One region of the Paenibacillus sp. RC21 genome, then DNA from elsewhere that is predicted to be linked to it. Evidence: a T-box and tRNA genes for the amino acid it is inferred to sense, from the RefSeq annotation. Region 1 holds a T-box; the other regions hold tRNA genes.
The links. The T-box of region 1 lies ahead of argS (arginine--tRNA ligase). A T-box ahead of a tRNA ligase gene usually reads a tRNA of that ligase, here a tRNA-Arg.
Positions count from the first base shown of each region.

Region 1 (7,925 bases):
TTTGTGTACTGCATACGGCTGTAGACGCTTATAACAAAGGATTTGCGATTACGGTATACAAGGACGCTGTGGCCAGCTTTAATCAGGCCGGACATGATTGGGCTTTGGGTCATTTTCAGGGCAGTCTTGGAGCCGCCGTATGGTCGGCTGAGGATACGATTTTACGCCAGAAGAAGTAAATAACTTAACGATTGTGCACCCATATCCGATAACAGAATGGAGTCGGATATTGCTGAATCCAGATGGATGAGGCGGTACGTCGCTGCAAAACCGGGGACAGTCAGAGAGGATGATTATGATGCAGTCAACGAGCCTCGCATTACATACAGATAAATATCAGATTAATATGATGTATGCCCATTGGGTGAACGGAAGTCACCAGCGAAAAGCTGTGTTTGAGGCATATTTTCGCAAGTTGCCCTTTGGCAACGGATATGCGGTGTTTGCAGGTCTGGAACGCATTGTGAATTACATTGCAAATCTGCGCTTTACAGAAGAGGATATCCGTTACCTTTCAGAGCAAGAGGAGAAGTATGATCCTATGTTTCTGGAGGCATTGCGCCAGTTTAGGTTTGGTGGAACCGTTCATTCAATGAAAGAAGGGGCACTTGTTTTCCCGAATGAGCCTCTGGTACGTGTCGAAGGAACGATTATGGAAACACAGCTGGTCGAGACAGCATTGCTGAATTTTATGAACTACCAGACACTGATTGCGACAAAGGCGTCTCGCATCAAGCAGGTGGCAAGCGGCGATACGCTGCTGGAATTTGGCACACGACGGGCGCAGGAAGCAGATGCGGCGATTTGGGGAGCACGGGCTGCTTATGTAGCGGGCTTTGACGCGACATCTAATATGCTGGCAGGTGAGCATTTTGGTATTCCGACGAAGGGAACACATGCTCATTCATGGGTGCAGACCTTTATGAGCGAGCAGGAGGCTTTTGACGTGTATGCGAAGGTTTTACCGGATCAGGTCACACTGCTGGTAGATACCTTTGATACGCTGGAGAGCGGCGTTCCCCATGCGATTCGGACAGCGAAGATGCTGGAGAGTCAGGGTAAACGGATGAATTCGATCCGGCTGGATAGTGGTGACTTGGCTTATTTATCCATTCAGGCTCGGGAAATGCTAGATGCCGAAGGGCTGGATTACGTACAAATTGTAGCCTCTAATGATTTGGATGAAAATACAATTTTTAACTTAAAGGCCCAAGGCGCGCGTATCGATGTATGGGGTGTGGGGACACAGCTCATTACAGCTTCGGATCAACCTTCATTGGGCGGGGTTTACAAGCTAGTCGAACGGGAAGTAGAAGGAGAAATGCTGCCGACGATTAAAATTTCGGGCAACCCGGAAAAGGTATCCACACCGGGTAAGAAGGATGTATATCGTATTATAGATAAGAAGAAAGGGAGAGCTGTCGCCGATTATATTTCTTTTCCGGACGAAGACCGTCCGCGCAATGGAAAGCGGCTGAAACTCTTTAACCCGTTGCATCCGTACATGAAGAAGTATGTGGAAAATTACGAGGCAGTTCCGATGCTGGAGCCTATTTTCGTAAATGGGCAGAAAGTGTATGAACTTCCCGGGCTGGATGAAATTCGCGCATACCATACTTCCCAGCTGCAACTGTTCTGGCCGGAATATTTGCGGAAAATGAACCCGGAAATTTACCGTGTAAATCTCAGTGAAAAGGTATGGGGGCTGAAACAAAAGCTGATCGACAGCTATATGCAGCCAGAAGTGGAAGAAAAGGAATAGTTTTAAGAGGCACCCTGCAAATAATGGGGTGCCTCTTTGTGTTTCAGAGCATAAGAGGAAAATCTGTGTGTTATTTGTAAATTTCCCTCATGACATGCCGCAGCTCAGGTATAATAATGCGCTCCACCGCCAAACGGACGGCTCCACGTGAGCCTGGCATAGAAAATACGGCTGTCCGGTCGACAGTGCCAGCTACAGCACGACTCAATATCGCTGCAGAACCAATATCCTCGGCAAAGCTTAAATAACGGAAGATTTCCCCGAATCCGGGCAGTTCCTTATCCAGCAGAGAGGATACGGCTTCATACGTTGTATCACGCGGGGAAATACCGGTGCCGCCTGTCAGAAGAACAGCCTCAATGTCATCGCGTTCCGCGGCTTCGGATACCAGTTGCCGGATGCCATCATAGTCGTCTTTGACGATAACATATCGGGCCACCTGATAGCCGTTCGTTTCCAACAGATCCACCAGTAGACGTCCTCCGGTATCTGTTTCCACGGTGCGGGTGTCGGAGACGGTTACAACCATGCAGCTAACCTGCTGTGGGGCCTCCCGTCGATGCTCCTCTACAGAAGATATATTCATTTGCAATGCTCACTCCTCGATCTATGGTTAGACATACTCTTTTTACAATAGAGGAATGATTGTCGGTGTGCAAGTCAGGAGCAGGCATTAGGGAGTTGTGTGATTTATCCCCTTGCACGGATGGGATGGAATATAGTACACTTCCTTACATAAGCCGGGATTTTTTGTTTGGTCAAGTTGAAAGCGTGAACAACGGTTGATTAATCTCAATTGTCGACGGGTAATAATACAGCAGGGTCAACAACAGGGAGGTAATGTATTATGAAACATTCATACCAACAATGCGTGGATGCTTGCCTGGAATGTATGAACGCTTGCAACGTCTGTTACGTGGCGAGCTTGAAGGAATATGATTTGGCTATGCTGCGCGAGTGTATTCGAGTGAGCCGGGAATGTGCAGAAATATGCGGGTTTGCTGCTCAAATGTTGGAACGCGGAACGGAATTTGCCGAGCAAATTTGTGAGCTGTGTGCCAAAGCCTGTGAAGTATGTGCTGCTGAATGCGGTAAGCACGCTCATGAGCATTGCAAGCAATGTGCAGCAGCCTGCCGCCGTTGTGTTCAGGCATGCCGCCAAATGGTGGCTGTGTAATTACATATAATCGAGCCAGCGCCTGAACAGAAAATAAAACATTGCTTTCTACAGGATAGGTTTGTATAATGATGGGAATTAACGTCTTGGAACGGGAGAGTAGCAGGGGAGCCATATCATTACAGCGAGCCGGAAAAGGTGGAAGCCGGTATGAGGCCCAACGTGAAGCGCACCCGGGAGACGGTTGTTCCAACACGGAGTTCCGTTAGTAGTTCAGCCCGGCAGACACCGTTATTTGTCATTGGAGTGAAATCGGCGATTATGCATAGTTCATTGCACAATCCGATTTACGAAGAGTGGTACCGCGGGGATATTGAAGTTCTCGTCTCTTGAATAATTCAAGAGGCGGGAGCTTTTTTTGTTAGATTCTAATGAAAAAAAGGAGAGAAAGCCATGCTGTTATCGATCGCTACTCAGGCTATTTCTGCCCATACGGGCTTGGAGGAAAAGGAGATTTCCTCTTTATTGGAGGTACCGCCACAACCGGAATGGGGGGATGTAGCGTTTCCCTGTTTTTTGCTGGCTAAAAAGTTTAGGAAGGCTCCGCAGCAAATTGCGTTGGAACTGGCGGAGGCCATAACCCGTAAGGAAGGACTGACTGCTTCGGCATCAGGAGCCTATGTCAATATAACACTGGGGCGTTCCATTCATATTCCACTGATGCTGGCTGAATTGAGCAAACCCGAATTTTTCAAGCCAGATCTCGGACACGGACAGCGGGTAGTGATTGATATGTCTTCGCCCAATATTGCCAAACCGTTTGGTATCGGCCATCTTCGTTCTACTGTCATCGGTGCTGCACTGTACCGCATTCTCGGGGAAACGGGGTATGTTCCGGTTAGTGTGAATCATTTGGGGGATTGGGGAACACAGTTTGGTAAGCAAATTGCGGCTTATAAAAGATGGGGAAATGAAGAGCAGCTACAGCAAGATCCGATTGGAGAGTCACTTAAGCTGTACGTGCGTTTTCATGAGGAAGCCGAGCATGACCCATCTTTGGAGGACGAAGGTCGAGAATGGTTCCGCCGTCTGGAGCATGGAGATACCGAGGCTCAGCAGCTATGGGAGTTTTTTGTTGAAGTCAGCCTGCGTGAATTTGATCGCATGTACCAGCGTCTGAACCTTACATTTGATCATGTACTGGGAGAGAGCTTTTACAATAATAAAATGCAGGCGGTTGTTGCCCGATTAAGGACGAAAGGTTTGCTGGAAGAAAGTGACGGTGCGCTTGTGGTGCGTCTGGAGGATGAAGGGCTGCCGCCTTGTCTGATTTTGAAAAAGGATGGGACTACCATCTATCCGACCCGTGATTTGGCTACGGCGTTCTACCGTCATGAGGTGATGAAAGCTGATCGGTTGCTGTACGTGGTAGGTGGAGAGCAGCAGTTGCATTTCCGGCAGGTGTTTGAGGTGCTAAAGCGTGCAGGGGAGACGTGGGCGGAGCAGTGTGAGCACGTGCCGTTTGGTCTGATGCGTTTTGCAGGTAAAAAAATGTCCACAAGACGCGGCAAGGTCGTGAAGCTGGAGGAGGTGCTGGATGAAGCGGTGGCCCGCGCTCTAACTATCATCACCCAGAAGAATCCCAATTTACAGGATCAACAGGAAATAGCCGAGGACGTCGGCATCGGGGCGATCATTTTTGGCGACTTAAAAAATAACCGCCTGAACGAAGTGGATTTCTCACTGGAAGACGCGTTAACCTTTGAAGGTGAGACAGGTCCTTATGTACAATACACACATGCACGTATACGCAGTCTTTTGGAAAAAGCTTATGCTGGCGCCGGTACGGTGGATGGTTCTGGTATCGACGTTCCTATGAGGGAACATCCAGTATCTGATTTCACCGATGCATCGGATGAAATGCTGGGGGATGCAGGCTGGGCACTGCTTAAGCAACTGGTTCGTTATCAGGGACAACTGGAACGTGCGGCTCGGCAACTGGAACCTTCGGTTATCGCGAGGTTTGCGCTGGATACGGCGCAGGCGTTCAACCGCTTTTACGCCAAGGAGCGGATTGTCGATGGTGGGCCGTGGCGCATTCAGTTGGCTGGACAAACTGCTGATATTTTGGCACATACGCTGCATCTTCTTGGCCTGAAAGCACCCTATCGGATGTAGCCAAATGGCCTGAGGAAGAGTGCCCGCAAAGTGAGTATCCTTAGAATATAGCCTAGGACGTGAGCAGAAAAGAGTTAAACGGGTTACACTAACTGTAAGTATCGTAGGCTTTTTTTACAATCAATTTTTGAGTATCTGAAACATTTGTTGATAGTATTGCGTCGATAAGTATAGAAGAAACATAGTAAATATGGAGGTGCATCTCATGAAAAAAAACAAAAGCGTGACAGCAGCTTTGCTGGTGATCTGTTCGTTGGCAGTGGCTACGTCAGCTTCGGCATTTCGTGATATAAAAGGAACAGAGCAGGAGAAGATTGTAAGTTCGCTTCAGAACAAAGGTATTATTCAGGGCATCACGAAGGATAAGTTTGCGCCTGATCAATCACTTACGTATGCACAAGGGGTGCATATGGTCGTTAATGCGATGGATCTTCAAGTTATGCCGGATTTCACGACGGGTTCCTTCGCCAATATTCCGTCTTCGGCATGGTATGCCAAGTCTTACCGGATTGCGGCTCAACACCAAATTCCTTTGTCACCGGATATTGATCCAAGTACTCAGATGACAAGAGAACAATTCGCGAATATACTGTACAAAGCGGTTAGTGCAACCGGAGAATATCCAACAGTCCGCATGTACATTAATGTTGCGGATGGCAAGAAGCTGGACCAAGATTCAAGCGAAGGGGTTCAGTTCCTGTTGTTGACCAAAATTGCTAAATTAGATGAAAAGAGCAACTTTAATCCGGAACGTAAAGTAACCCGAATGGAGGCAGCGGAGATGGTCTATAATGCATCCGAATTTGTGCAAAATCATAAACCGATTGAATCCACTCCAGAAAATCCGGCAGAGCCTTCAGATCCGGGCCAGCAAAATGGTATTAGTATGAGTGTAGAGAAGGTGAATGAACAGCAGAACAAGGTAACATTAACCCGTTTGCAGGCACCCAATCCCGGTTACGGCATTGAAGTGGATCATATCGACTACGTAGATGACGCCACTGCAGTGATTTACTACAAGCTGACAAGTCCAAAGCCGGGGGAAATGAATATCCAGGTCATTACGGATACCCACACAAGTACACTGGTGGACAGCAAGTATAAAGTTACGATTAAGGCGGTAGAGGGAACTGTTTTTCCTCCTACAGGATCAGGCACCTCGGTAGCCCAATAATACTTGTAGCGTACACACGAAACATATATTTAGAAAAAGTAAAACAGCAAGTCTCCATTGTATTTATCCGGAGACTTGCTGTTTTTTTATGCATGCTTTGTGTGCTTACTTTATGCGCTTCCTCCAGCCAAGCCGGGTCCGTTTTGACCTGTGCCCGGTTTCTGCAAGGAGCTGGTACCTGCTCGGGTATCGGCTTTTCCAGAAGTGGCAGCTCCTGCTGCTACAGCAGTTTTCTCTGCAAGTAAAGCTTCTTGTTCCGACGATGCACTAGAGGATGGATTTGTATCTGTTCCCGCCGTTCCTGACTGGAGCTGATACATCTGGAAGTAACGACCACCCTGAGCCATGAGTTCGTCATGGTTTCCGCGTTCGACAATCTCGCCCCGATGCAGCACCAGAATTTGGTCCGCACTGCGGATGGTCGACAAACGGTGAGCAATGATGAAGGTAGTACGCCCTTTCTTGAGCACCTCCAGCGCAGATTGGATAAGCGCCTCGGTTTCGGTATCAATATTGGCGGTAGCTTCATCGAGAATCAGAATCGCCGGATCAAAGGCCAACGCACGGGCGAAGGAAATGAGCTGACGCTGCCCGGCTGATAAAGTACTTCCTTTTTCGATCACTGGCTCGTCAAAGCCTTGCGGCAAATGGGCCAGCAGTTTGTCAGCCCCGACATCACACAGTGCTTTGTTCACCTGTTCTCTGGTAATCCGGCTGTCTCCCAGACTGACATTGGAGGCTACTGTACCTGTAAACAAATATGGATCTTGAAGAACGATACCCATATGATGGCGTAGCCACTGCTTTGGAATGTCCTTGACAGAGGTTCCGTCAATGGTGATCGTTCCTTTTTGCGGATCATAAAACCGGAACAGCAGGTTAATAATTGAGCTTTTTCCGGATCCGGTATGTCCGACGAGTGCAACCGTTTGGCCGGGATGTGCAGTAAAGGAAATATGCTTAAGGACAGCATCCTTTTTGTAGGCAAAGGTTACGTCGTCGAACTTCACCAGACCTTTGTAACGCCGCATCGTGCCGTCTGTTACCTGTTCTCCGGTTTCATCCATCAGTTCAAATACCCGTCCAGAGGATACGATTGATGTATCCAGCACCGCAAGCTGGTTGACCATACCAGTCATCGGTTGGAACAGTCGTCCCAGTACATCGACGAAGGCGTATAATACGCCTAGTGATACAGCACTGCCTGTCGTGCCAAGCGCCTCTGCTCCGAAATACCACAACACGACGGCAAAGGCAAGATTTCTCAGCACATTGACCAGATTGTGTGAAGTGAAGGCGTTCAAATTCAGCATTTTATTCTGATGCTTCATATAATCATCGTTCAGTTCTTCAAACTCATGTTGCGTTTGTTTCTGGTGCCGGAACACACGAATAATGGACATCCCTTGAATAGATTCATTGATAATCGCATTAATCTCACTGAGCCGGGACCGAATGATCGTATTAAAGCGGGTGGCGACCTTGCGGTACAGCACAATCCACAAGATCAGCAGCGGTACAATGAACAGAGAGATCAGACCCAGTCTGAAGTCCAGCAAAAAGAGTGCGACATATACACCAGCCATCGTCACAATACCTGAAGTGAAGTTCGACAGTACGGCCACGAATAAATCTTTTACCGCTTCTGTGTCATTCGTAACACGGGATACGACCTTACCTGCGGGCAGATTGTC
Region 1 covers NZ_JBIYCS010000001.1:439,931-447,855, forward strand. The annotation lists gene ABIA61_RS02130 (cysteine hydrolase family protein) at 1-179, shown strand, start outside; gene ABIA61_RS02135 (nicotinate phosphoribosyltransferase) at 299-1,762, shown strand; gene ABIA61_RS02140 (MogA/MoaB family molybdenum cofactor biosynthesis protein) at 1,833-2,348, opposite strand; gene ABIA61_RS02145 (four-helix bundle copper-binding protein) at 2,610-2,939, shown strand; T-box leader at 3,018-3,272, shown strand; gene argS (arginine--tRNA ligase) at 3,333-5,057, shown strand; gene ABIA61_RS02155 (S-layer homology domain-containing protein) at 5,263-6,231, shown strand; gene ABIA61_RS02160 (ABC transporter ATP-binding protein) at 6,342-7,925, opposite strand, start outside.

Region 2 (7,925 bases), on a different contig from region 1:
ACTTGCTGGCTTTTTTATATGTCGAAATTATTTTGTAATGAGTCTGTAATAGCTGGGTCCCCTAGATGTACAGATTGAAATCGGAGAGTGTACAGATTGTAAACTACGAACATAGGGGGATAGATATAATAAGTAAAGTAATCAATACACGTAGAATACACATCTATAACAGGAGGAATATTTAATATGAACAAGCATACAAAAAAATGGGGCTCCGCACTGCTGGCAGCGGGAATTTTAGTAGGAGTTGCAGTTGTTCCCGTTTCCTATATCGAGGCAGCTTCATACAAACAACAGGCTACAGCACAGCAACCAGGTATTTCTATTAAATGGAATGGTAAAACGTTGGCGACCAAAGGGATTCAGGTGAACGGAAGCACAGTGATTCCCGTAGCAGCATTGCGCGACAGCCTGGGGATTCCGGTGAGTTATGATGCCAAAACAGCGACTTATACCGTAGGTAGTGGGTACAATAAGCTTTACATCATGTCCTCTTCCTCCGATGGTCCCTATGTCAATGTCAATGGAATAACCACACGCAACATGGACGCCAAACAGATCGCCGGGAAGCTGTACATTCCTATGAGTCTGCTGAAAGACTATCTGGGTATCGATGCTCAGTGGAATGCAGCTCAGAAAACAGTAACAATGAGTAAAAGCCAGCTAAATCCGATCACGATTACGTCCCAATCTCTTCCGGCTTCGAGTGATGCAAAGGTTTCCTACAAGGTTAAGTACTCGCAAATCAGCGGTGGCCAGCTAAACCCTGAAGCTCAGCAGGCCATTAATAGTGTGCTCAAAAAGCAAGCGGAGGGAATACTGGCAGCAGGCAAAAAGCAAGTAGCAGAGGGTGAACCTACAGTAGAAAGACCGTATACTTTCAGTAATGATTTTGCTATTGCCTATAACCAACAAGGGATTTTGAGCATCATTATGGAGGATTACTCCGATACGGCTGGTGCTCATGGTATGACGGCCCGTAAAGGATATACGTTCTCACTCGCTGATGGAAAATTGCTGCAATTGTCTGACGTGCTGAAGGCCAATCCTAATTACAAACAGTTTCTTAATAGCGACCTGAAGAAAAAAATTAATGGTCCAATGGTGAATGAAGGCGGCTTTGGTGGCTTCAAGAATATTGCGGCTAATCCGAATTTTTATGTAACGAATAGCGGTGTGACGATTGTGTTTGACTTGTATGAGTATGGGCCTTATGCGTATGGTATTCCTGAGTTCACTTATTCGTTTGGTCAATTGTTGCCTCAAGGCAGCAAGCCTTTTACTGGACAGAATGAATAGTACAAATGAATAAGTTAGATTATCTGTACACAAAAGAATAGTAAACGAAAAAAGCTGCCTACCGGATACAATCATCCGGGGCAGCTTTTTTCGTTTACCAGCTATTCAGAGGCCATAATTCGTTCTCTTACACACCTTCTGGAGAGGAGCTAGTAAGCACTTTATCAATAATACCGTATTCCTTGGCATCATCCGCGGACATGAAATAGTCACGGTCTGTGTCTTTTTCAATGCGCTCCAGTGGTTGGCCTGTGCGATCTGCGAGAATGCGGTTCAATTTGTCGCGCATTTTCAGAATGCGGCGGGCGCGGATTTCAATATCCGTTGCTTGACCTTGTGCGCCACCCAGCGGTTGGTGAATCATAATCTCACTGTTCGGCAAAGCAAAACGTTTGCCCTTGGCACCTGCGTTCAGCAAGAACGCACCCATGGAAGCCGCCATACCTACACAAATCGTAGACACGTCAGGTTTAATATATTGCATCGTATCGAAAATGGCCATACCGGCTGTGATCGAACCGCCAGGGCTGTTAACATACAAGTGAATGTCTTTTTCAGGATCTTCGGCAGCCAAAAACAGCATTTGCGCAATAATAGAGTTGGCTACAACGTCATTGACGTCCGAGCCCAACAAAATAATGCGATCCTTCAACAGTCTGGAATAAATGTCATAGGCGCGTTCGCCGCGGTTACTTTGTTCTACTACCATAGGAACATAGCTCACGTCAAAAAACCTCCCTTTAATATCGTTAATGGATTTGGTGGACATGCCGATTACACGTCCCTATTTATAAACTGTTACCGTATTAACCACATGATAAACAATTTCAAACAAAAAGTCAAAGAAAGTCAAACTAATAGTCAAAAAAAAGAGCCCTCTGCGCTCTTATTGGTTAAAACAGTATATAGAAGCATTTAGACATTCATATAAAATGGCGCGCCCGCGAGGAATCGAACCTCGATCTCAGGCTCCGGAGGCCTACGTCATATCCGTTGGACCACGGGCGCACAGCTAATTGGAAACAAAGATGATTATATGATATACGGCATTGAATTGCAAGCTTTTATTACGTGCGCATATTCACATAAAAAGTTGAGAAATATAGGTTCAGATAGACTTGCATGTGGAGCAAATATTGGGTAAGATATACGTGGGACTTAAAAAGTTAACCCGGGACGTTTTAAGACCAGTTAGTGATATAGTATTAAAGATAGAACTTAGAAGTGTGCGGGAGTGGAAAGCATGCGAAAGATATTAGAAATACAGAAGCAGCTTCTGCCCGACCTCATGGATGTTTTGAAAAAAAGGTACACAATCCTGCATCAGATTATGCTGTCCGATGTTATTGGACGCAGAACGCTGGCGGCTTCACTGAACATGACCGAGCGCGTGTTGCGCGCCGAAACCGATCTTCTTAAAGCCCAAGGGCTGATTGAGATTGAGAGTGTGGGCATGAAGGTGAGCAAAGCAGGACTGGATCTGCTGGAACAGCTGGAGCCAATTGCGAACAACTTGTTCGGCCTGTCCCAATTGGAGGATCAGATTCGTCAAGCCTATGGTTTGAGGAAGGTGGTTGTCGTTCCAGGGGATTCGGATGCTTCTCCTTTAACGAAGCAGGAGCTGGGTCGTGCCGGGGCAAAAGCGCTGCTGAGTGTTATGGACGACGAGGATGTGGTCGCCGTAACAGGTGGCACGACGATTGCCGACGTGGCGGACCAACTGACACTACCTGCTAATGGCCCACTTAAGGGCGGATGGTTCGTACCAGCACGTGGGGGTTTGGGAGAAAGCATGGAAATGCAGGCGAACACAATTGCTTCCACAATGGCTCGTAAGGTCGGCTCACAATACCGTCTGCTCCATGTACCGGATTTGCTCAGCAATCATGCTTACAACTCCCTGCTTGAAGATACGAATATTCAGGATATTTTAAGCCTGATTCGCGAGAGTCGGATCATCATTCACGGGATAGGCAACGCCATAGCAATGGCACGTAGACGCAAGCTCGACCCTGAAACCTTTGCCCAGATCAGCAGTGAGGGCGCGGTTGCCGAATCGTTTGGCTATTATTTTAACGAAGACGGCGTCGTTGTTCACAGAATGCTGACGCTTGGACTCCGTTTGGAGGATATCAGGCGTACCGAGACGGTTCTAGGCGTAGCTGGAGGTAAGAGCAAGGCGGCCGCTATTCATGCAGTGCTGCGTTTCGGGCAGGAAGATATTCTTGTCACCGACGAAGGCGCTGCTGCTGAAATTGTAAGCCATTATTTGAATGGTTAAACGGATTTATGAATTGTGTTGTCTTGACGGGCTTTCGGGTCTGTCTTGAATATATAAACTAAACTAAACGAACTTTGGGAGGAACTCACTCATGACAGTTAAAGTTGGTATTAACGGTTTCGGACGTATTGGACGCCTTGCTTTCCGCCGGATTCAAAACGTGGAAGGTATTGAAGTAGTAGCAATCAATGACTTGACAGATTCCAAAATGCTGGCACATCTGTTGAAATATGATACAACACAAGGTACTTTCCAAGGAGAAGTAGAAGTACACGATGGCTTCTTCAAAGTTAACGGTAAAGAAGTTAAGGTTTTGGCTAACCGCAACCCAGAAGAACTGCCTTGGGGAGACCTGGGTGTAGATATCGTTCTGGAATGCACAGGTTTCTTCACAACTAAAGAAGCTGCTGAGAAACATTTGAAAGGCGGCGCTAAAAAAGTTGTTATCTCCGCTCCAGCTACTGGCGACATGAAAACTGTCGTTTACAACGTAAACCATGAAATTCTGGACGGTACTGAAACTGTAATCTCCGGTGCTTCTTGCACAACAAACTGCCTGGCTCCTATGGCTAAAACTTTGCAAGACAAATTTGGTATCGTTGAAGGCCTGATGACTACAATTCATGCTTACACTGGCGACCAAAACACGTTGGATGCTCCGCATGCTAAAGGCGACTTCCGTCGTGCTCGCGCTGCAGCTGAAAACATCATTCCTAACACAACTGGTGCTGCTAAAGCCATCGGTCTGGTAATTCCTGAACTGAAAGGTAAACTGGATGGCGCGGCTCAACGTGTACCAGTAGCAACTGGTTCCCTGACTGAGCTGGTAACTGTTCTGGAGAAAAACGTAACTGTTGAAGAAATCAACGCTGCGATGAAAGAAGCTTCCGATCCTGAAACTTACGGCTACACTGAAGACGAGATCGTTTCTTCCGACATCAAAGGTATCACTTTCGGTTCTTTGTTTGACGCAACTCAAACTAAAGTCCTGACTGTTGGCGACAAACAACTGGTGAAAACTGTAGCTTGGTACGACAACGAAATGTCCTACACAGCACAATTGATCCGTACGTTGGAATACTTCGCTAAATTGGCTAAGTAAGAACAGTCTTATCGCGCAACATCATAGAGCGGAAACAGCAGTTATTGTTTCCGCTCTTTATATATCAAAATGTGCCTTAAATTCCTGTTTCGTAAAATTAAAAGGGTGCGGAGGAATATGGAGATGAACAAAAAGAGCGTACGTGATATAGAACTGAATGGAAAACGGGTGTTTGTTCGTGTAGATTTTAACGTTCCGGTTGAGGACGGTAAAATTACGGATGACAAGCGTATTCGTGAAACCTTGCCAACGATTAACTACCTGATTGAAAAAGGTGCAAAAGTTATTTTGGCGAGTCACTTTGGACGTCCAAAAGGTCAGGTCGTTGAATCCATGCGTCTGACTCCTGCTGGCGTGCGTTTGTCTGAACTACTCAAAAAGCCTGTTGTTAAAGTGGACGAAGCAGTTGGTGAGGCTGTTAAAGCGAAAGTGGCTGAACTGCAAAACGGCGACGTGCTGTTGCTTGAAAATGTACGTTTCTATCCAGGAGAAGAGAAAAATGATCCTGAATTGGCGAAGCAATTTGCTGAGCTGGCTGACATTTTCGTGAATGACGCATTTGGTGCAGCGCACCGTGCTCATGCTTCCACAGAAGGTATCGCGCATCTTCTTCCGGCTGTTTCCGGCTTGCTGATGGAGAAAGAATTGTCTGTAATCGGTAAAGCTCTTTCAAACCCAGATCGTCCTTTTACAGCCATTATCGGCGGTTCCAAAGTAAAAGACAAAATCGACGTGATTGACAACCTGCTGAACATTGCAGATAACGTAATTATTGGCGGCGGTTTGGCTTATACATTTTTTAAAGCTCAAGGTCATGAAGTGGGTCAATCCCTACTGGATGAATCCAAACTGGACGTAGCTCTTGGATTTATCGAAAAAGCGAAGAAACTCGGCAAAAACTTCTATCTTCCGGTAGATATCGTTATTTCTGACGATTTCAGCGCTACGGCGAACACGAACATTGTTGATATTGACGGCATTCCTGCAGATTGGGAAGGCGTGGACATCGGACCGAAAACACGTAAAATCTATGCAGATGTTATCAAAAACTCCAAACTGGTTGTATGGAACGGACCAATGGGCGTATTTGAAATGGAGCCTTTCGCTGGCGGTACGCGTGAAGTAGCGGAAGCTTGCGCAACAACAGAAGCATACACCATCATTGGTGGCGGTGATTCTGCGGCAGCGGCTGAGAAGTTCCATCTGGCTGACAAAATGGATCATATCTCTACTGGCGGCGGCGCATCCCTTGAATTTATGGAAGGCAAAGCACTTCCGGGTGTTGTTGCACTCAACGATAAGTAATCAAACGTACTGCGCATAATAAATGCTTTAGGGCAGCTAATAGTTAGGAGTTGAAACCATTGAGAACACCGATTATCGCGGGTAACTGGAAGATGTTTAAAACCGTACCAGAAGCTAAAACTTTCATCGAAGAGATCAAAGGCAAAGCAGAGGTTGCAGGAGTGGAAAGCGTGATCTGCGCACCATTTACGAATCTTCCTGCTCTGGTTGAAGCAGTAAAAGGTACATCTATCAAAATCGGCGCACAAAACCTGCACTTTGCAGAAGACGGCGCATTTACAGGTGAAATCAGCGGCGGGATGCTGAAAGATCTGGGCGTAGACTACGTTGTGATCGGACACTCCGAGCGTCGTGAATATTTTAACGAAACAGACGAAACAGTGAACAAAAAGGTTCATGCGGCATTCCGCCACGGCCTGACTCCGATCGTATGTGTAGGCGAAAAGCTGGAAGACCGTGAAGCCGGTCAAACCAAAGCGGTTGTAAAAGTGCAAACTGTAGCGGCTTTTGCTGGTTTGGCTAAAGATCAGGCTGCACAAGTGGTTGTTGCTTATGAGCCAATTTGGGCAATCGGAACAGGTAAATCCTCCACTTCGCAGGATGCGAATGAAGTCATTTCCTATATCCGTAGTTTGTTGAAAGAACTGTACGATGAAAATACAGCAAATGCTGTACGGATTCAGTATGGTGGCAGCGTGAAACCTGAAAATGTGGCTGAATATCTGGGCCAAAGCGACATCGACGGCGCACTTGTAGGTGGCGCTAGTCTTCAACCAGCGTCTTACATCGCGCTTGTTGAGGGGGCGAAGTAAGATGACAGTACCAAAACCGGTAGCCTTAATTATTATGGATGGATTCGGACTGCGCGAAACTGTGGAAGGCAATGCGGTTGCACAGGCGAACAAGCCGAACTACGACCAATACTTAAGACAATACCCTCATTCAACGCTTACAGCGTCTGGTGAAGCGGTAGGTCTGCCGGAAGGGCAAATGGGTAACTCCGAAGTAGGTCACCTGAACATCGGCGCAGGCCGGATTGTATATCAGAGTTTGACCCGCATTTCGAAGTCCATTCGCGAAGGCGAGTTCTTCCAGAATGAAACTTTGCTTAAAGCAGTACAGCATGCCAAAAAGAACAACACGAAGCTTCACCTGTATGGACTTTTGTCCGATGGTGGCGTGCATAGCCATATTAGCCATCTGTTTGCTATGCTGGATTTGGCGAAAAAAGAAGGTTTAACAGAAGTATACATTCATGCATTTATGGATGGACGCGATGTTATGTCTGACAGCGGCGTGGACTTCATGCAACAGCTGATCGCCAAAATTCAGGAAGTGGGTATTGGTAAAATCGCGACTGTACAAGGACGCTATTATGCCATGGACCGCGACAAACGTTGGGAGCGTGTAGAGAAATCTTACCGTGCAATCGTGTACGGCGAAGGTCCTCAATATACAGATCCAATGGAAGCGTTGAAAGAATCGTATGAAAAATCGGTGTTCGACGAATTTGTGGAGCCGACGGTTATTGTGAAGGCTGACGGAAGCCCTGTAGGGCTGGTCGAAAGCAATGACTCAGTAATCTTCCTGAATTTCCGTCCTGACCGTGCGATTCAATTGTCTCAGGTATTTACGAATAAGGATTTCCGTGGCTTTGATCGCGGACCGAAATTCCCTAAAGATTTGCACTTTGTTTGCCTGACATTGTTCAGTGAAACGGTTGAAGGCTTCGTAGCCTACGAACCGAAAAACCTGGATAACACATTCGGCGAAGTATTGGTGCAGAACAACAAAAAGCAATTGCGTATTGCCGAGACCGAAAAATATCCGCACGTTACCTTCTTTTTCAGTGGTGGTCGTGATGTAGAACTGCCTGGCGAAACTCGTGTTTTGATTAACTCGCCTAAAGTGGCTACATATGACTTGCAGCCTGAAATG
Region 2 covers NZ_JBIYCS010000008.1:23,645-31,569, forward strand. The annotation lists gene ABIA61_RS21495 (stalk domain-containing protein) at 187-1,299, shown strand; gene clpP (ATP-dependent Clp endopeptidase proteolytic subunit ClpP) at 1,427-2,023, opposite strand; tRNA gene ABIA61_RS21505 (tRNA-Arg) at 2,233-2,307, opposite strand; gene ABIA61_RS21510 (sugar-binding transcriptional regulator) at 2,543-3,580, shown strand; gene gap (type I glyceraldehyde-3-phosphate dehydrogenase) at 3,672-4,682, shown strand; gene ABIA61_RS21520 (phosphoglycerate kinase) at 4,806-5,987, shown strand; gene tpiA (triose-phosphate isomerase) at 6,047-6,799, shown strand; gene gpmI (2,3-bisphosphoglycerate-independent phosphoglycerate mutase) at 6,801-7,925, shown strand, end outside.
Region 2: it encodes a tRNA-Arg, which carries the amino acid that the T-box ahead of argS (arginine--tRNA ligase) is inferred to sense. The anticodon was not compared.

Region 3 (7,925 bases), on a different contig from region 1:
GCCGTATCGCCGGATTGTGCAGCATCTTCATCAACGACAACCAGCTCGGCATGACGTTGTTGCAAACGCTCCAGCTCTTGAGCCAGCTCTTCGTCAGTTACTTCGAGTTTGCTTACAGGCACTTCTACACCTTTGTACTCACCCAAAGTCACTTCAGGCTTAACAGTAACCTTGGCTTTGAATTTGAAAGATTCGCCTTTAGCGAATTGATCAATTTCAACGTCAGGGCTGTCTACCGGGAAAATATCCGTTTTTTCTACAGCTTGGCTGTAGGCTTCTGGCAGCAGGAAGTCAATTGCATCCTGATACAAGCTTTCAATACCATAACGCTTTTCAAAAATAGGACGTGGTACTTTACCTTTACGGAATCCTGGTACACTTACTTGTTTAGCCACTTTATTAAAAGCTTTGTCGAGTGCAGCGGCTACACGATCCGCGTCAACCTCAACTTCAAGAACCCCAAGGTTCTTCTCTATTTTCTCCCAAGTTGCTTTCATTTTATGCTTTCCCCTCCAACAAAATCTTCACTTAGTTTTCATACGATCAACGCACACAAAATAACCACTATAGTATATCTAACATTACTATCTTTTTCAAGGGCAGCTCCTTGAATGACTTCACAGGTAAACGTTTCCGGCCGTTATGGAGTGTTCATTCCCGCCGCTACGAATAGACGCATCGACCGATATACCTGCTCAAAACGGAAGCGCAATGCATCGGTAATGCCATATATAGCACGGGTTTCTTCCTCGTCCTTGTTGCCACTCAGACTCTCCGATACCGTCTGATGGAGTGCTGCCGCCCAAATATCCGGCATCCCGTCCTCCTCCACCAGCATTGACCTGTAATCTTTCGTACCGTACACCGCCATCACAAACTGCGACCATAGCTCCTGCGCAAAATAGAACAGCGTAGGCTCATGCACTTCAGTCTGATCGGCCACCCGCTCCAGAATACGCATAATCGGTTCAGGAAATTCATCCGGCCGCAACGGAATAGACTCAATCTCGATTTCTGCCTTCTCATCTCCCCGGCTGATTTCGATCGTCCCTTCCATTCCGCGTCGTCGTAGTGTCTGCAAAACACGGAATTGAAGCAGAGGGTGGATTTCCCGTTCCTTAATCCAGTTAAGCAGCGCATCGTCGATTTCTGGCAGATCCAGATAAGACAGTTGTTCCAGCGCTAAAATCGTCTGTTCCGACAACGGTTCATCCATAGCCATATGTAGCAGCTTGTTGCCGTAGCCTGCATCCTGCTCCTGCTTGAAGCGCGCATGTTGGCGAGCCAGCTCTGCTTCATTGACCTCATCTTCTGCCGTAGTGTCCGTGTCCGCCCCTCTGTCGGCATACTGTGGAAATGCGGCCTCCAGCCATTGTAAAAGGGCCTCCCACTCTTCGTATTGCTTCTGTTCCTGTCCCTGACACTGCATCAAAAAACGCAGCATCGCCATCGCCTCTCCGTAACGCTCGTTTTCAAGCATTACAGTGAGTTGAATTTGATAGTAATCCAGTGTCTTCGGAAACAAAACAATATTATTTTCTTTTGTCGTCACCTTGGAGTCCTTTATTAAAGGCACCCCCTCTCCACCGCAAGCTAAAGTATTTGTAGATTATATGAGAAACAGCGGCCGAAGTCCAACCTCTCGTCTTCCACATATTCACCTGTATTCTAACATACCCTTTTATGAGGCAAAAAAAACGATAGCTACTTTGATTTTTATGCTAAAGAAAGCCTGAATACCGGATATATGCGAAATAAAGCTTGAATTTTTTTTATCCATGTGATATATTAATCTTCGCTTGAATTTTATGTCCCAGTAGCTCAGCTGGATAGAGCAACGGCCTTCTAAGCCGTCGGTCGGGGGTTCGAATCCCTCCTGGGACGTTATCGTGAGAAGCTTCCGTAAGGGAGCTTTTTTTCGTTTCACAACCCCGCACAAAAAAATATATTCTATTCTAATGTAGAAAAGTTCGTATCCACTTCAAAAAAACGCTGAGAATGCTATCATCTAATGTTAAATATTTTCCGACGAGCATGAACTGACGAAGTGCCACAGAAATAAAGCAGTATGCTTACATGTTTGGTACGGCAAGGGAGAATTAATAAATGAAAATCATATCTTGGAATGTTAATGGCTTAAGAGCCTGTGTGACCAAAGGATTTTATACTTATCTAAAAGAAACGAATGCTGATATTTTTTGCGTACAGGAAACCAAGCTTCAAGAGGGACAAATCCTGATGGAGAATATGGAGGAATACACACAGTACTGGAATTATGCCGAGAAAAAAGGATATTCTGGCACCGCTATCTTCACCAAAATCAAACCTCTTTCTGTGCATTATGGACTTGAAGAAAATGGGGAACCTGAAGGCAGAACCATTACTTTGGAATTTGAGAAATTTTATCTGGTTAATGTATATACTCCGAATACCAAACGGGATTTGACCCGACTGCCATACAGACTGGAATGGGAGGACCGTTTCCGCAGCTATCTGCAACAGTTGGATGCATTGAAGCCTGTCATTGTTTGCGGAGATTTGAACGTGGCTCATCAGGAAATTGACCTGAAAAATGCGAAAGCCAACCGCGGAAATGCCGGATTTACGCCTGAGGAACGTGACAGAATGTCGCAGTTGCTGAGCGCTGGATTTATAGACACCTTCAGATACTTTAATCCTGACAGGACGGATGTTTATTCCTGGTGGTCCTACATGCCGAAGGTGAGAGAACGGAACATCGGCTGGCGGATCGATTACTTTCTCGTCTCGGACAGACTTCGCCCGCTGTTGATAGATGCAAGCATTGATTGCCATATTACGGGCAGCGACCACTGCCCTGTTATACTGGATATGCAAGATATTTCAGCATAGTCCCCCCTTACACAAAAATTTATGCAGTCTTAAAAGCCGTCATGCTCTGTTATTGCAGCATGACAGCTTAAATTATCATGATAATCTATTTAAAACCCGTTATTCGCCATCACTTGCTTGAACCACAGCGCACTTTGTTTGGGTGTCCGTTCCTGCGTTTCGTAATTAATATGTACAATACCGAAACGTTTGCTGTAGCCCCAAGCCCATTCAAAGTTATCAAGGAATGACCAGACAAAATAGCCCTTGAGCTGCCCTCCCTCCCCGATGAAGCGATGGCATACCTTTAAATGCTCCTCAATGTAGCGCTGACGTCCAGTGTCCTCAATCTTCCCATCCATCAATTCGTCCTTCATCGCTGCTCCGTTTTCCGTAATCAGAATGGGCAAGCCCTTGGTAAAATCCTTCTCAATCCGAGTTAGCAGCTTATAAAAGGATTCGGGGTGAATCTCCCATCCCATATCCGTTACCGGTTCCTCGAAGCGAACCTGCTCTGCCTGAAGCAACGAAGCGTCTGTAGCCGCTCGAATGACGCTGCGGGCGTAGTAATTGATGCCCAAAAAATCCCCCGGCTGCTGAATCAGCTCCATATCACCAGGCTGTACAAAATCCAAGCCGTTCAGATACGCCCCGTACCATTCCACCATATCCTCTGGATATTTCCCGTTAAACAACGGCTCGGCAAACCAACGATTGATAAAGCCATCTCGGCGGACGGTAGCGGCTACGTCCTCAGGTCGCTCAGAAGCAGCATCCACATGTTCCATGTTCAGTGTAATTCCTATCTTACCTGTCAGACCCTTTTCCTTGTGCAAATGGATGGCAATGCCATGACACAACAGGACATGGTGAGCGGCAGTAAAGGCTTCGTTCCAGTTCTCATGGCCGGGAGCATGTTCACCTGTACCATAGCCCAGGATAGAGGCACAATAAGGCTCGTTGATCGTGTTCCACCAGTTTATGCGTTGTCCAAACCGATCCATGATTACAGAGGCATACGTCATAAAATGCTGGATAATCCTTCGATTTGTCCAACCCCCCTCGTCCTCGATCCACTGCGGAAGATCCCAGTGATACAGTGTCAGCATCGGAATTAGCCCGGCCGACTCAATCTCATCCAGCAGGCGCTCATAGAAGAGTAATCCCTGTTCGTTAACCACGCCGGGTGCAGGAATAATGCGCGGCCAGGCCACGGAAAAACGGTAATGTAGAAAGCCAAGCTGCTTCATTAACTGCACGTCTTCCTTAAAGCGGTGAAAATGATCACAAGCCATATCTCCGCTGTCATCGCCTATCACCTTCCCGGGTGCTTGACAGAAAGTATCCCAAATGGAAGACGTTCTTCCTCCCTCAGCTACACCACCTTCAATTTGATAAGAAGAGGTCGAGGTTCCCCACATAAAAGTGGCTGGAAATAAAAAGGTATTCTCACTCATACTTGGTATCATCCTTTCAGGATTTAAGACTTCACAGCTCCGGCCATTGCACCGCCAACAATAAAGCGCTGGAGGAAAATATACAAAATAACCAGCGGTAGTGTAACAATCAGGATACCGCAAGCGAGCAGCGGCCAGTTGTTCATGTATTGTCCGTAGAAGGAGAACAATCCCTTGGTCACTGGCTGATACGCGGGATCAGACAAATAAATGGTAGGACCTATAATATCGTTCCACGCCCCAATCGCTGTCAAAATGATGCCTGTCGCCAACACCGGCTTCATCAGCGGTACAAGAATCGTAAACAAATAGCGTGAATATCCGCACCCGTCCATAGCAGCCGCTTCATCCAGCTCTCGGGAGACAGACTTGATATATCCCACAAACATCAGGAAGGCAATGCCGGTACCCGTTGTTTTCAGCAAAATAAAACCAAGCTGGGTATTGTAAAGTCCCAGACTATTAATGAGAGCAAATTGCGGAATCAGCGGGTTCGGAAGATACATGGATATCAGGAAAAACACATAAAAGAAAGTGCTGAACTTAACGTATCCCCGCGCCAATGGAAAAGCTGCAAACACGGATATCACCAACGTTAATAGCGTAGATACGCCCGTATACAAAATACTGTTCCACATGTACTGAGAGAAATCCCCTTTTTCCCAAGCATCCATGAAATTCTCCAAGCGCAGACTTTTGGCTATAGCCACGGGATCAATCAGATACTCACTTTGAGTCTTCATCGATACATTAAAGAGGTAGAATAGCGGGAATAAATATAACGAAAGCATGAGCAGTACGATGATATAGCTCAGTAATTTTGTTCCTTTGGTACTGCTCATTACATTTCCACCTCTCTTCTGCGCAAGTAATACAGAGCAATCATCGACACCGTAAATACAAACAGGAACTGGATCATAGCTACTGCGGAGGCAAGGCCGTAATCCGACGTCCCGGAGCCGAAGGCTGTTGCATACACATCAAACGCAAGTGTCGTCGTGTTGAATTTACCACCTGTCAGCACATAAATAATGTCAAAGGTTTGTAAGGCTCCAATAATGGACAGCAGCATATTGACTGTAAAGGACGGCGCAATCATCGGAAAGGTAATGTTTTTGAACGCTTTCCACCCAGAAGCGCCATCCATATACCCTGCTTCATATAAATCATTGGGAATGGATTGGAGTCCGGCTAAGAAAATAGTCATCGAGTAACCCATGTACATCCAAATTTGCACAAAAATAATCAGTTCAAATGCAATATCATAGTCCCCGAAAAAGTTGGAGCTGGTTCCAAAAAAGTTCATCATGGCTTGCGCAGGACCGCCAAGCGGATTGGAAATCAGCTGCCAGATCAGTCCGGATACTGTTACCCCAAGCACAACGGGCAGGAAAAATACTGCGCGGTAAAACACATCACCCTTGAGCTTTTTATTAATAATGACGGCCATGAACAGCCCTACTGCATTTTGAATCACAACCACAGCTACGGCGAAATATAGGGAACGGCCAATAGAAGCAATTCGATCTCCAGAATCAGAAGAGGTAAAAAAAGTCATATAATTCTCGAATCCAACAAAATTCCACGTTTGTCCCGGAACCCCTGAAGCATCTGTAAAGGAAAACAGTACGGTTACCATTGAGGGACCAAAGCCAAGAAGCAAATAGAGCAGCACCGGAATACTCAGCAAAAGATACGGCATTAACCGGGCCGCACCCTTTCCGAAGGGATACATGGGCCTCACACCTTTTTACATTATTATGGGAGCTTTACAGTTGCCAATTTGCGCTCATGTAAAACCTTTTGATTTATTTAGGGGCTGCCGCATCCCAGTCTGCCTGGGATTTTTGGGCAAGCTCCAAAGGCGTCTTTAGCGGACCGGCAGGCGTCAGAAATTCAGCATGTATGCTGGCATCCTTAATGTACTGTCCAACATTCTTACGATTGATAAACAGCTGATCCCAAGAGAGCTTGAAGTTTTCCAGTGAAGGCTGGATTTCATTAACAAATTCACTACTTATCTTCACATCAGGCTGTGTCGGCAAAAATCCGGCGGCGTTCACAAAATCCGTGTAGTTCTGCTTCTCAGAGAGCATTTCAAGCCATTTGATCGCATAATCCTTGTTTGGCGACTTTTCCAATACCATCCATGTCATATCGTACTTGCCTGCAAGGTTCTTATTTTTTGCCGGATCATTGCTGCCTGGAATCGGGAAATAACCAAATTTCATCTCTGGATTGGCTGTCTGGATCGTCGTTGCATCCCACGTGCCATCTGCAATCATAGCTACACGCCCTGTAGCAAACAAGCTTGGCAGGGTTCCATAGTCAATCCCCATAAATCCACCAATGGCGTTGTTCATCAAAATTTGTGTTTTTTCCAGCACCTCAAGCTGGACGGGATCTGTCAGCTTCGTCTTCCCTGTCCACAGCCCTTTAATATATTCCAGCTGATCATCATGGATAGAGGCTTGAAGCCCTTGGACTGCAAGATTAATAGGCCAAACATCCTTACCGCCGAAACCAATCGGTTCTACGCCGTTGTCCTTGAGCACCTTCATAACATTTACCAGCTCATCCCAAGTTGTGGGCACAGCAAGATTATATTTTTCAAAAATCTCTTTGTTATAGAACAGACCTGTAAGTGCCACCTTACCCATATTTACACCGTATACCTTGTCCTTATAGGTCATGGCATTTTTGACATCTGTAGGATTATAGTTTTTTATAAAAGCTTGATCCGACAGATCGGCTATTAGTCCTCCGTCAATCCATTGCTTCCACATCGGATCAGCTGCTCCCTTGGACCATTCCTGCGGAGCGCCTACGAAGCTGAATTTCAGAGGAATAATGTCTGCATCACCGGATGAACCAGCATTCATACGTGTTTGCATCAATTGATCATACGTTGAGTCAGCAGGAACTGTCGTATACTCTACCTGAACATCTGGATACTTCTCTTCAAACTTTTTATTAAATTCCTTTATATAGTTATTAATATTTTCCTGTTGCCAATGAATAATCTTTAACGTGACCTTCTTATTCCCCTCCTGTGCAGTTCCGCTACCTTTACCGCAAGCGGCCAATACCACGATTAAAGCGGTTACAAGAAGTAAAGAAAAACTCTTTTTTAGCATTGCAAAATCCCCCCATAACATTTTAGAATACATACATCCACACATCACGAAAGCAGTTTCGTTATTTACATTTACCATTATGTAACGAATGATCTGTATTTGTAAATAGAGATTTGTGAAATATCAAAAAAAACATGAACCACCGCTAAATTAAACTTATTTTTCCATAATATATTAAAATATATCCTAAAAGCACTGTTGACTCTCGTCTATAAGGTAGCATAGAATACGAGTAATCATTAAATTTAGAATGCAAAGTCAATTCAACTAAACCAGTTTAGTTTCGGAGGATTTCATGAATATAAAAACAATAGCGAGTATGGCAGGCGTTTCTGTAGCAACGGTTTCGAAAATTATAAATAATTACACGGATATCAGTGAGGAAACCCGGCAGCGGGTGCTTAAAATTATGGAGGAAACAGGCTACAGACCCTCTTCCTCGGCTAGAACGCTTGCTACCAAAAAATCAAATCTGGTAGGC
Region 3 covers NZ_JBIYCS010000005.1:46,680-54,604, forward strand. The annotation lists gene tig (trigger factor) at 1-497, opposite strand, end outside; gene ABIA61_RS17255 (hypothetical protein) at 641-1,576, opposite strand; tRNA gene ABIA61_RS17260 (tRNA-Arg) at 1,811-1,884, shown strand; gene ABIA61_RS17265 (exodeoxyribonuclease III) at 2,107-2,871, shown strand; gene ABIA61_RS17270 (GH1 family beta-glucosidase) at 2,961-4,307, opposite strand; gene ABIA61_RS17275 (carbohydrate ABC transporter permease) at 4,331-5,149, opposite strand; gene ABIA61_RS17280 (carbohydrate ABC transporter permease) at 5,149-6,042, opposite strand; gene ABIA61_RS17285 (ABC transporter substrate-binding protein) at 6,116-7,444, opposite strand; gene ABIA61_RS17290 (LacI family DNA-binding transcriptional regulator) at 7,740-7,925, shown strand, end outside.
Region 3: it encodes a tRNA-Arg, which carries the amino acid that the T-box ahead of argS (arginine--tRNA ligase) is inferred to sense. The anticodon was not compared.

Region 4 (7,925 bases), on a different contig from region 1:
CGACTAACGCTTACCGAATCGCTACCTTGTAAGTGCGCAGCCAGTTATCCACTTGAGCCAAATACGCGAACAATTGAGGCCCTGACATCAGTTGACCGAACCAGGGCAGGTTGGTAGATGCCTCCGGTGAGGCCGCGATATCCCGTACTTTTTGGGCATCAATCAGCTTGAGCAGCGGGGAGGAGGAATCATCCAATAGATCCAGCGCCTGTTTTTTCACAGCAGCAAGATAGGAGGGGTTATGCGTTTTGGGATACGGGCTTTTTTTGCGATACAGCACATCATCCGGCAGTACACCCTCCAGCGCTTTGCGCAAAATACCTTTTTCACGTCCGCCCGTCATTTTAATACTCCACGGGATGTTCCATACATACTGCACCAGTCGATGGTCGCAATACGGTACCCGCACTTCCAGTCCGGCCCCCATACTCATCCGATCCTTACGGTCCAGCAGAGTAGGCATAAAGCGGGTGATGTTCAGATAGGACATGACGCGCATTTGCGCAGCTTTACCTGTTTCCCCCGGCAGCTTCGGCACTTCTCCTACCGCTTCCGAGTATCGGTCGTTCAAATACTCCAAAGGCTTGATCCAGTCCCGCACCTCGGGAGACAGCAGACTGGCTCTCATGTCGGGAGCGACTGCCCACGGGAACGTACCCGAATTGAGCATTTCTTCACGATGGAACCACGGATATCCGCCAAACACTTCATCCGCCGCCTCACCGGAAATGGCGACAGTGGCTCCTTTTTTTATCTCCCGGCAAAAGAGATACAGCGACGAATCCACATCCGCCATACCGGGCAAATCCCGCGTTAGCGTGGAGTTGTTCAGCGCTGCTACGACCTCGGGCGTATCGAATTCGATCCAGTGATGTTTCGTGCCTAACTCATCGACCATCCGCTGAATCCACGGGGCATCGGCTCCGGGCTGGAACGCATGAGCTTCGAAATGCTTGTCGTTATCCACATAATCGACCGAATACGTATGAACTTGTCCCTGCCCGGTACGCTTGTAATAATCGACAGCCAGCGCGGACAGTGCGCTTGAATCCAGACCGCCCGACAGTAGGGTGCATACCGGAACGTCTGAAATCAGTTGCCGCTCTACCGTGTCCAGCAGCAGCTCGCGTACCTTGAGCGCTGTTTCTTCGGTGTTATCCTCATGCGCAAAGCTTTCCAGCTTCCAGTAGGCTTGAATGCGCACACCGTCGCGGCTGTACGTTAGCGTATGTCCGGGGCGAAGCTCCTTCATGGAAGAATATACGCCGTGTCCGGGGGTGCGTGCAGGACCGATGATAAAAATTTCGGCCAAACCCTCGGCGTCGATTGCGGCTTCTACCGCAGGGTGCTGAAGCAGCGCTTTGGGTTCCGAGCCAAATACGAATACATCTCCGGTTTGGCTATAAAATAACGGCTTGACTCCCAGCCGGTCCCGTGCCAGAAATACCTGCTCCCGCTCACTGTCCCAAACCGCAAAGGCAAAAATGCCATTCAGCCGATCCACACAATCCGGGCCCCACTCCATGTAGGCTTCGAGCAATACCTCTGTGTCGCATTGTGTCCGGAAAAAATGCCCTCGCTGTTGCAGCTCTTTTTTCAGCTCAGGCGCGTTATATATTTCCCCGTTATATACAATCGTATAAGTGATATCCTCAAGCTGCCGGATCATGGGTTGAGCACCGTTTTCCGGGTCCATGACGCTCAGTCTTCTGTGTCCGAAGGCACACGGGTTGGATATCCAGGTGCCTGCAGCATCCGGTCCGCGATCGGAGAGCGTTTGCGTCATATTGAGCAGCAGCTCCGATTGATGCATTAAGTCTCCGTTCCACTGTATGAAACCAGTAATTCCGCACATATGTCTGTTCATCCTCTCTTTGTCGTGTTCATCCAGTGTTGGGATGAAACAAAAACTAAATCCCCAGTTCATCAGTATATATGCCGAAAAGGAGCATAAAATGTCTGTCCGTTCCGAAAACTACAAATGGGGCAACCCGTGTATTCGCAAGGAAGGAGGAAGGCAAATGTACTACATCAAGGATGCTAAAATACGCCGCTTCACCGAACTTGACGGAGTACGCTGCGCAGAGGTAGAGGTGCGGCCAGGCGCGGCAGATGACCCGGAACTGCTGGTCTACATCACTGCCACCAATCAGCAGGACGGTCAGGAAGGCTATGACGTGGTACGCATCATTCGTAACGACGCCGATCTGGCGCTGGATTGGTACGACAATAACCTGCATTCCGCGTTTGAGGAAGTGACGGACAAGGCTTTTACCGACTCCACACACATTACGGCCGGGGAAGAACGGGAAAAGTTTAAAAGGGAGTTACTTTCCTATGGGCAGCTCAGCACGGAATTTGCCAAGGAGTTCGGCGTATGAGAATAGGATGCGCCATGCCTCGGCTTTTGTTGATTTGGGCTCCAGCGCCACCGCGGGATCAGCGTGAAAGGAGGGGGAAATCATAGACGGCAAAGCGAAGTATAAGAAGAACAAAGGCAGCAGTTATATTCATAACAATGAATTTGCGGAAGAAGTGCTTGAGAAAAACGTAAGGCATGAAGTGCCAAAAAGTCCTAGACGTTTCGGTAATAAATAAATTTGTCCATTAAAAATTTTAAAGAAGCCTCCGTATCCCGCTTAACTCGCGGAATGCAGGAGGCTTCTTCTTCAGATTTATGCGGCTTCACGGAGCGTCATAATTCCTTTGTAAATGTTGTAGACAAATACCCCGAGGTAGACCACAGCGAATAGCAGCACAAACCCGATTACAGAACCTGCATGATTCGCCGTTGCGATAAAATACAATAGCGGAATCGCCGCGATAATGGGGAAAATGTGCGACAAAATGGCCTTTTTTGCATGTCCCTGAACATACTCGTCCCGTACCGCAATCCATACAATAACAGGCAACAGAAAAGGGGCGAAAAAAATACTGAAATAACAAAGTGATGACAATAGACCTCTCACGGATTAGATACCTCCTTCGTAGCATGGCCTTTTGTACATAATACCCCGTCAGCGTCCAAATGATTCCTTTTGCAGCCTGTTTACTTGTACGATAAAAAAATGCTTTTGACAGTTAGCAAAAATATGATATAATAATCAATGCGCTGAATACATAAGGTTCCAACGAATACCATTTTGTCCCAGTAGCTCAGCTGGATAGAGCAACGGCCTTCTAAGCCGTCGGTCGGGGGTTCGAATCCCTCCTGGGACGTATAACAGAGAAGCTTCCGTAAGGGAGCTTTTTTGTGTTCCAGTTATGCTCACAGGGTTCACGATATGATGCGATTAATCAGTAGTGACATCGTCTATAATTTCATTAAGCAGAGCTTCGATAGACTGATAGTTCTTATAAAATGTCCCCCTATTTAATAGACATTAATGTATAAAAGTGTTTGCTAGTGAGCAAAATAAGTAGCGTTTGATGATTTTAGCTGATGTGCTTCTTTATACTATAATTGTAAAAGTTGATGAACAACTGTCGAACATTATACAGGATACAGATGCAGACGAGGAGGATAGAAATGAGACTTCAAGACAAAATTGCAGTAGTCACAGGTGCAGCTTCCGGTATGGGTAAAGCTATTGCCAAGCTTTATGCACAAGAAGGGGCCAAGGTAGTGGTGTCCGATATTAATGCAGATGCAGCTACTAATGTGGTAGAAGAAATCAAAGCTAATGGTGGAGATGCTATCGTCGTAGTTGCTAATGTTGCAAAAGAAGAAGATATTCAGAATCTGATTGATACGACCGTTGACACCTATGGTACAGTAGATATTCTGGTAAACAATGCCGGAATTATGGATAACATGGAACCGGCAGGCGATATTAAAGATGACCAGTGGGAAAGAATTTTTGCGATTAATACAACCAGTGTTATGCGTTCTACTCGTAAAGTTCTACCTATCTTTTTAGAAAAACAAAAAGGTGTCATTGTGAACGTAGCTTCTGCAGGTGGGTTGTTTGGTGGGCGAGCTGGTGGAGCTTATACAGCTTCTAAACATGCAGTTGTTGGTTTTACTAAAAATACAGGCTACATGTATGCTCCACAAGGAATACGTTGTAATGCAATTGCTCCAGGTGGTGTGGAAACTAACATCAATTCAACGATAACTAATCTAAATAAATTTGGTGCTTCCAGACAGCAATTGGGAATGGCTATTAATCCACGTCTTGGAAAATCGGAGGAAATAGCACAGGTGGCTTTATTCCTTGCTTCGGATGAATCAGGTTTTGTGAACGCTACAGTGATTACTGCCGATGCAGGTTGGACTGCCTATTAATAATCTGAATTAAGCCACAATACGTGGCTCTATCCCGGGAGTTGGAGCGATGGATTAGCTACGAGTTACTGTGGGAGAATAATTAAATACCAAGAGGCCGTGTCTGACACGGCCTCTTTTACTGGATTCAATAGCTTCGAACCTCAGAACGTGGAACATCAATTAAGTGATAGGAAAAGCTCTGCTTTTGTTTTATACCGTTGCTTTCGCCTTATGCGCAAAAAATTGTGGCAAATGCTCTTTATGCGCTTCCAGCAATTCATCCAGCACCGTTTGGGCGATGTCACCGCTTGGTACAAGCGGATTCAGGGTGAAGGCTTGCAGAGCTGTTGCGTAGTCCCCCGTTACCGCCGCTTCAATCGTCAATTCTTCCATCGCCTTCATCACTTGCAGCAAGCCGCGCTGTGCAGGCGGGAATTTGCCAAAGTTTACAGGTTCTGCACCATGTGCGCGAATCACACTGGTAATTTCAATCGCGCTGTCATAAGGAACATCATCAATTGCACCATTGTTACGTGTGCTAACCACCATCAGTGTGCCTTTGTTGTTATAGATGGAATTAATAATTTCACAGGCTGCATCGCTGTAATGCGCGCCGCCGCGTTTGGATAGTTCCTCCGGTTTGTAATCCAGATTAGGATCTTTATACAGTTCAAACAGGCTTTCTTCCAGACGTTTGACGACTTGACCCCGAGTTCCTTCATTTTTGGCTTCCTCTAGTTCTTCCTTCAGCATGTTATCTGTCATGTAGTAATAACGATGGTATGGACAAGGCAGCATTTTCAAATGACGCACTTGATCATACAGGAAACGCATGTTTCTAATATTTTCAACGACCTTTTCCGGTTTTGCGCCAGGCGCGTACAGTCCTTCAATCACCTGCTCAGTTAATTCGGTCCCTGTTTTGTCATATACTTTATGCCAGTGAAGGTGGTTAATTCCTGCAAATTTAAAGAACAGTTCTTCTTCCGGTTTGTCCAGCACAGCGGATGCACTCTTGATCGCGCCGATTGGAACATTACATAATCCGATGACTTTGTCCCATTGACCATAACGAAGCACGGCTTCGGTGACCATCCCTGCAGGGTTGGTGAAATTAATCAACCACGCATTCGGACACAGCTCTTTCATATCCTCGACAATACTGAGGATGACAGGAATGGTACGGAAGGCCTTGAACATTCCTCCGGCACCGTTGGTTTCCTGACCGATCATACCGTGTTTTAACGGAATACTTTCATCTTTAATCCGGGCTTCGAGCAAGCCTACCCGAAACTGTGTTGTTACAAAATCGGCATCTACCAAGGCTTCACGACGATCCAGCGTCAAATGTACTTCACAATCAATGCCTGCCGCTTTCACCATTCGTTTGGCCATGGCCCCTACAATTTCCAGCTTTTCGCGTCCTGCCTCAATGTCTACCAGCCACAATTCCCGAATAGGGAGCTCTGCATAACGTTTGATGAAGCCTTCTACTAATTCCGGAGTATAGCTGGAGCCGCCACCGATAGTTGCTATCTTTAAGCCTTTTTTCATGATTGTTGCCTCCTGAGTACATTTTTTTAAACCGCTTTCTCAAGCTTCTATTTCACTGTAATCTCTGTAATGCATTACAGGTCAAGGGGGTTGAAAAAAACAATTTTGGGGGTGTGATGAGATTCTGGAGGCTTAGCGCAAAGACATGCTAAAATAGAGAGAACGAGGTGAGGACTATGGCGAATATCCATGAGATTGCAAAGCTTGCGGGTGTATCCTCGGCAACGGTGTCCCGTGTCATTAATAACCACCCGTATGTGAGTGAACCGACAAGACAGCGTGTGCAGGAGGTCATAGACCGACTGGATTACGTTCCTAATTTGAATGCGATTTCTTTAAAAACGGGCATGACAAAGCTCATAGGAATTATTTCAATTTCTTTTAATGATTCATTGAATTTATTTGTGCGTGGTTTTACGATGTATGCTCAGGAGCATGGCTTTAATATAGCCCTTTTTATTACGAATGGGGATAAGGAAAGGGAGCTTGAAGCACTGGAAATGTTGCGAAGAAAGCAGTTGGATGCCTTGGTTTGTATGATTCGCGTCAATGAGTGGAGTGTGATCGAGCATTATACCAAATATGGTCCGATTGTGACATGGCAGCGTGTGACCATAGAGGCAATCCCGTCTGTATTCATGGATCAGTATCAGGGCTATACGCTGGCGCTGGAGCATTTGTATGCCCGAGGATACCGGAAAATTGTAAATGTGTATGGCAATATGCGGGGGCTTAATACGAAGGAACGCATCCGGGCCTATCATGATTTTTGTGAAAAATATGATCTGGACGCTGAGGCCTTCCCGCATTTTTATGGTTTAAATTCAATAGCAGAGGGTGAAAATATCGCCCATTGGTGGATAGAACAAACGGACAAACCGGATGCCTTCGCTTGTTCTACAGATTATTTGGCAGCAGGACTGCTGACCGAAGCACGCAGGCTCGACGTTTCTGTGCCGGATCAATGTGCGGTGGTCGGATTTGATAACACGGAAATTTCGCATTTGCTTGATTTAACAACGATTCATTACCCGATTGATAAACAAGCTGAGAACGCATTCATCATGATTCGCAACACCCTTGAAGGGCTGGATGAAACGTTACATCATTTGGAGTTTAAATTAGTGGAGAGAGCGACTACCTGATTTGGGGAAAGGGCTTTGGTTTGATATGCCAATATCAAGAAAAAGTATATTGACACATGCCAATATTTGGACAATAATCTGAGATAAGATTATAAAATTTGGATTTTTTGTATGAAAGGTGGTTGTGACTTGGAACATACACCTACGATTTTAGCGGAGTTGGAAGAATATCTAAAGCAAAATGACTTGACATTGGCACAATTTGCCGAGTGTTCAGGTGTTCATCAAAGAACACTTAATAATTGGATTCTTAAGCATCGTCCTGTGGCTATACATCAGCTTGATCGAATCACGCTGGCTATGGGATTACCCGAAGGCTTTTTTTACGAACGATACATAGATCATTACATCATCGAACGTTCCCCGGATTGGCGGCGAATTGAGCCAGTATTGTATCGCTGTGCTGAGCTGGATAAGCTGGAAGCGATTAAGCGTGTAGTTGGTCATATCATGGACAAGCTGCTATATTCCCCGAAGCTATTTGATGCAGCGGAAATTTTATTCGCACAAGGTCGGCACGCTGCTGCGTTGTTGCTCTATGAGGGGGTTGCGGAAGGAGAGAAGTACCAGCACTCTGAACGTCTGGCCATCTGTCAGTATCGTATGTTTACAATTCAGGTTGGAGACGATCAGACCCGAAATCTCAGGGCAGCTACGCTATTTGAGCCCTTTGTCGAACGACTGGATGAAATAGATCAGCTTGATGCGTTGAAAGATTTGGCGAATGTGTATCGTTCATTGCGTGAATGGGACAAGCTGGATGAAACAGCGAGAAAAATGAAGGGGAAAGCGGAAATTCAATATACTTTGAAACATCAGCAGAAGAAGCAAAAGTGCGTGGAGCATGATAAAAGGCTGAGTCGTCCCATGTTTGTGTACATCACTTATGCTGACCTGTTGTGTGCAAGTGTCTGTGAAGCCCAAGGCGATTATCAACAAGCTCTAGATTATACATA
Region 4 covers NZ_JBIYCS010000005.1:92,980-100,904, reverse strand. The annotation lists gene asnB (asparagine synthase (glutamine-hydrolyzing)) at 11-1,855, opposite strand; gene ABIA61_RS17470 (hypothetical protein) at 2,022-2,381, shown strand; gene ABIA61_RS17465 (magnetosome magnetite crystal formation protein family) at 2,676-2,969, opposite strand; tRNA gene ABIA61_RS17460 (tRNA-Arg) at 3,146-3,219, shown strand; gene ABIA61_RS17455 (SDR family oxidoreductase) at 3,530-4,288, shown strand; gene ABIA61_RS17450 (6-phospho-beta-glucosidase) at 4,481-5,824, opposite strand; gene ABIA61_RS17445 (LacI family DNA-binding transcriptional regulator) at 6,001-6,969, shown strand; gene ABIA61_RS17440 (helix-turn-helix domain-containing protein) at 7,099-7,925, shown strand, end outside.
Region 4: it encodes a tRNA-Arg, which carries the amino acid that the T-box ahead of argS (arginine--tRNA ligase) is inferred to sense. The anticodon was not compared.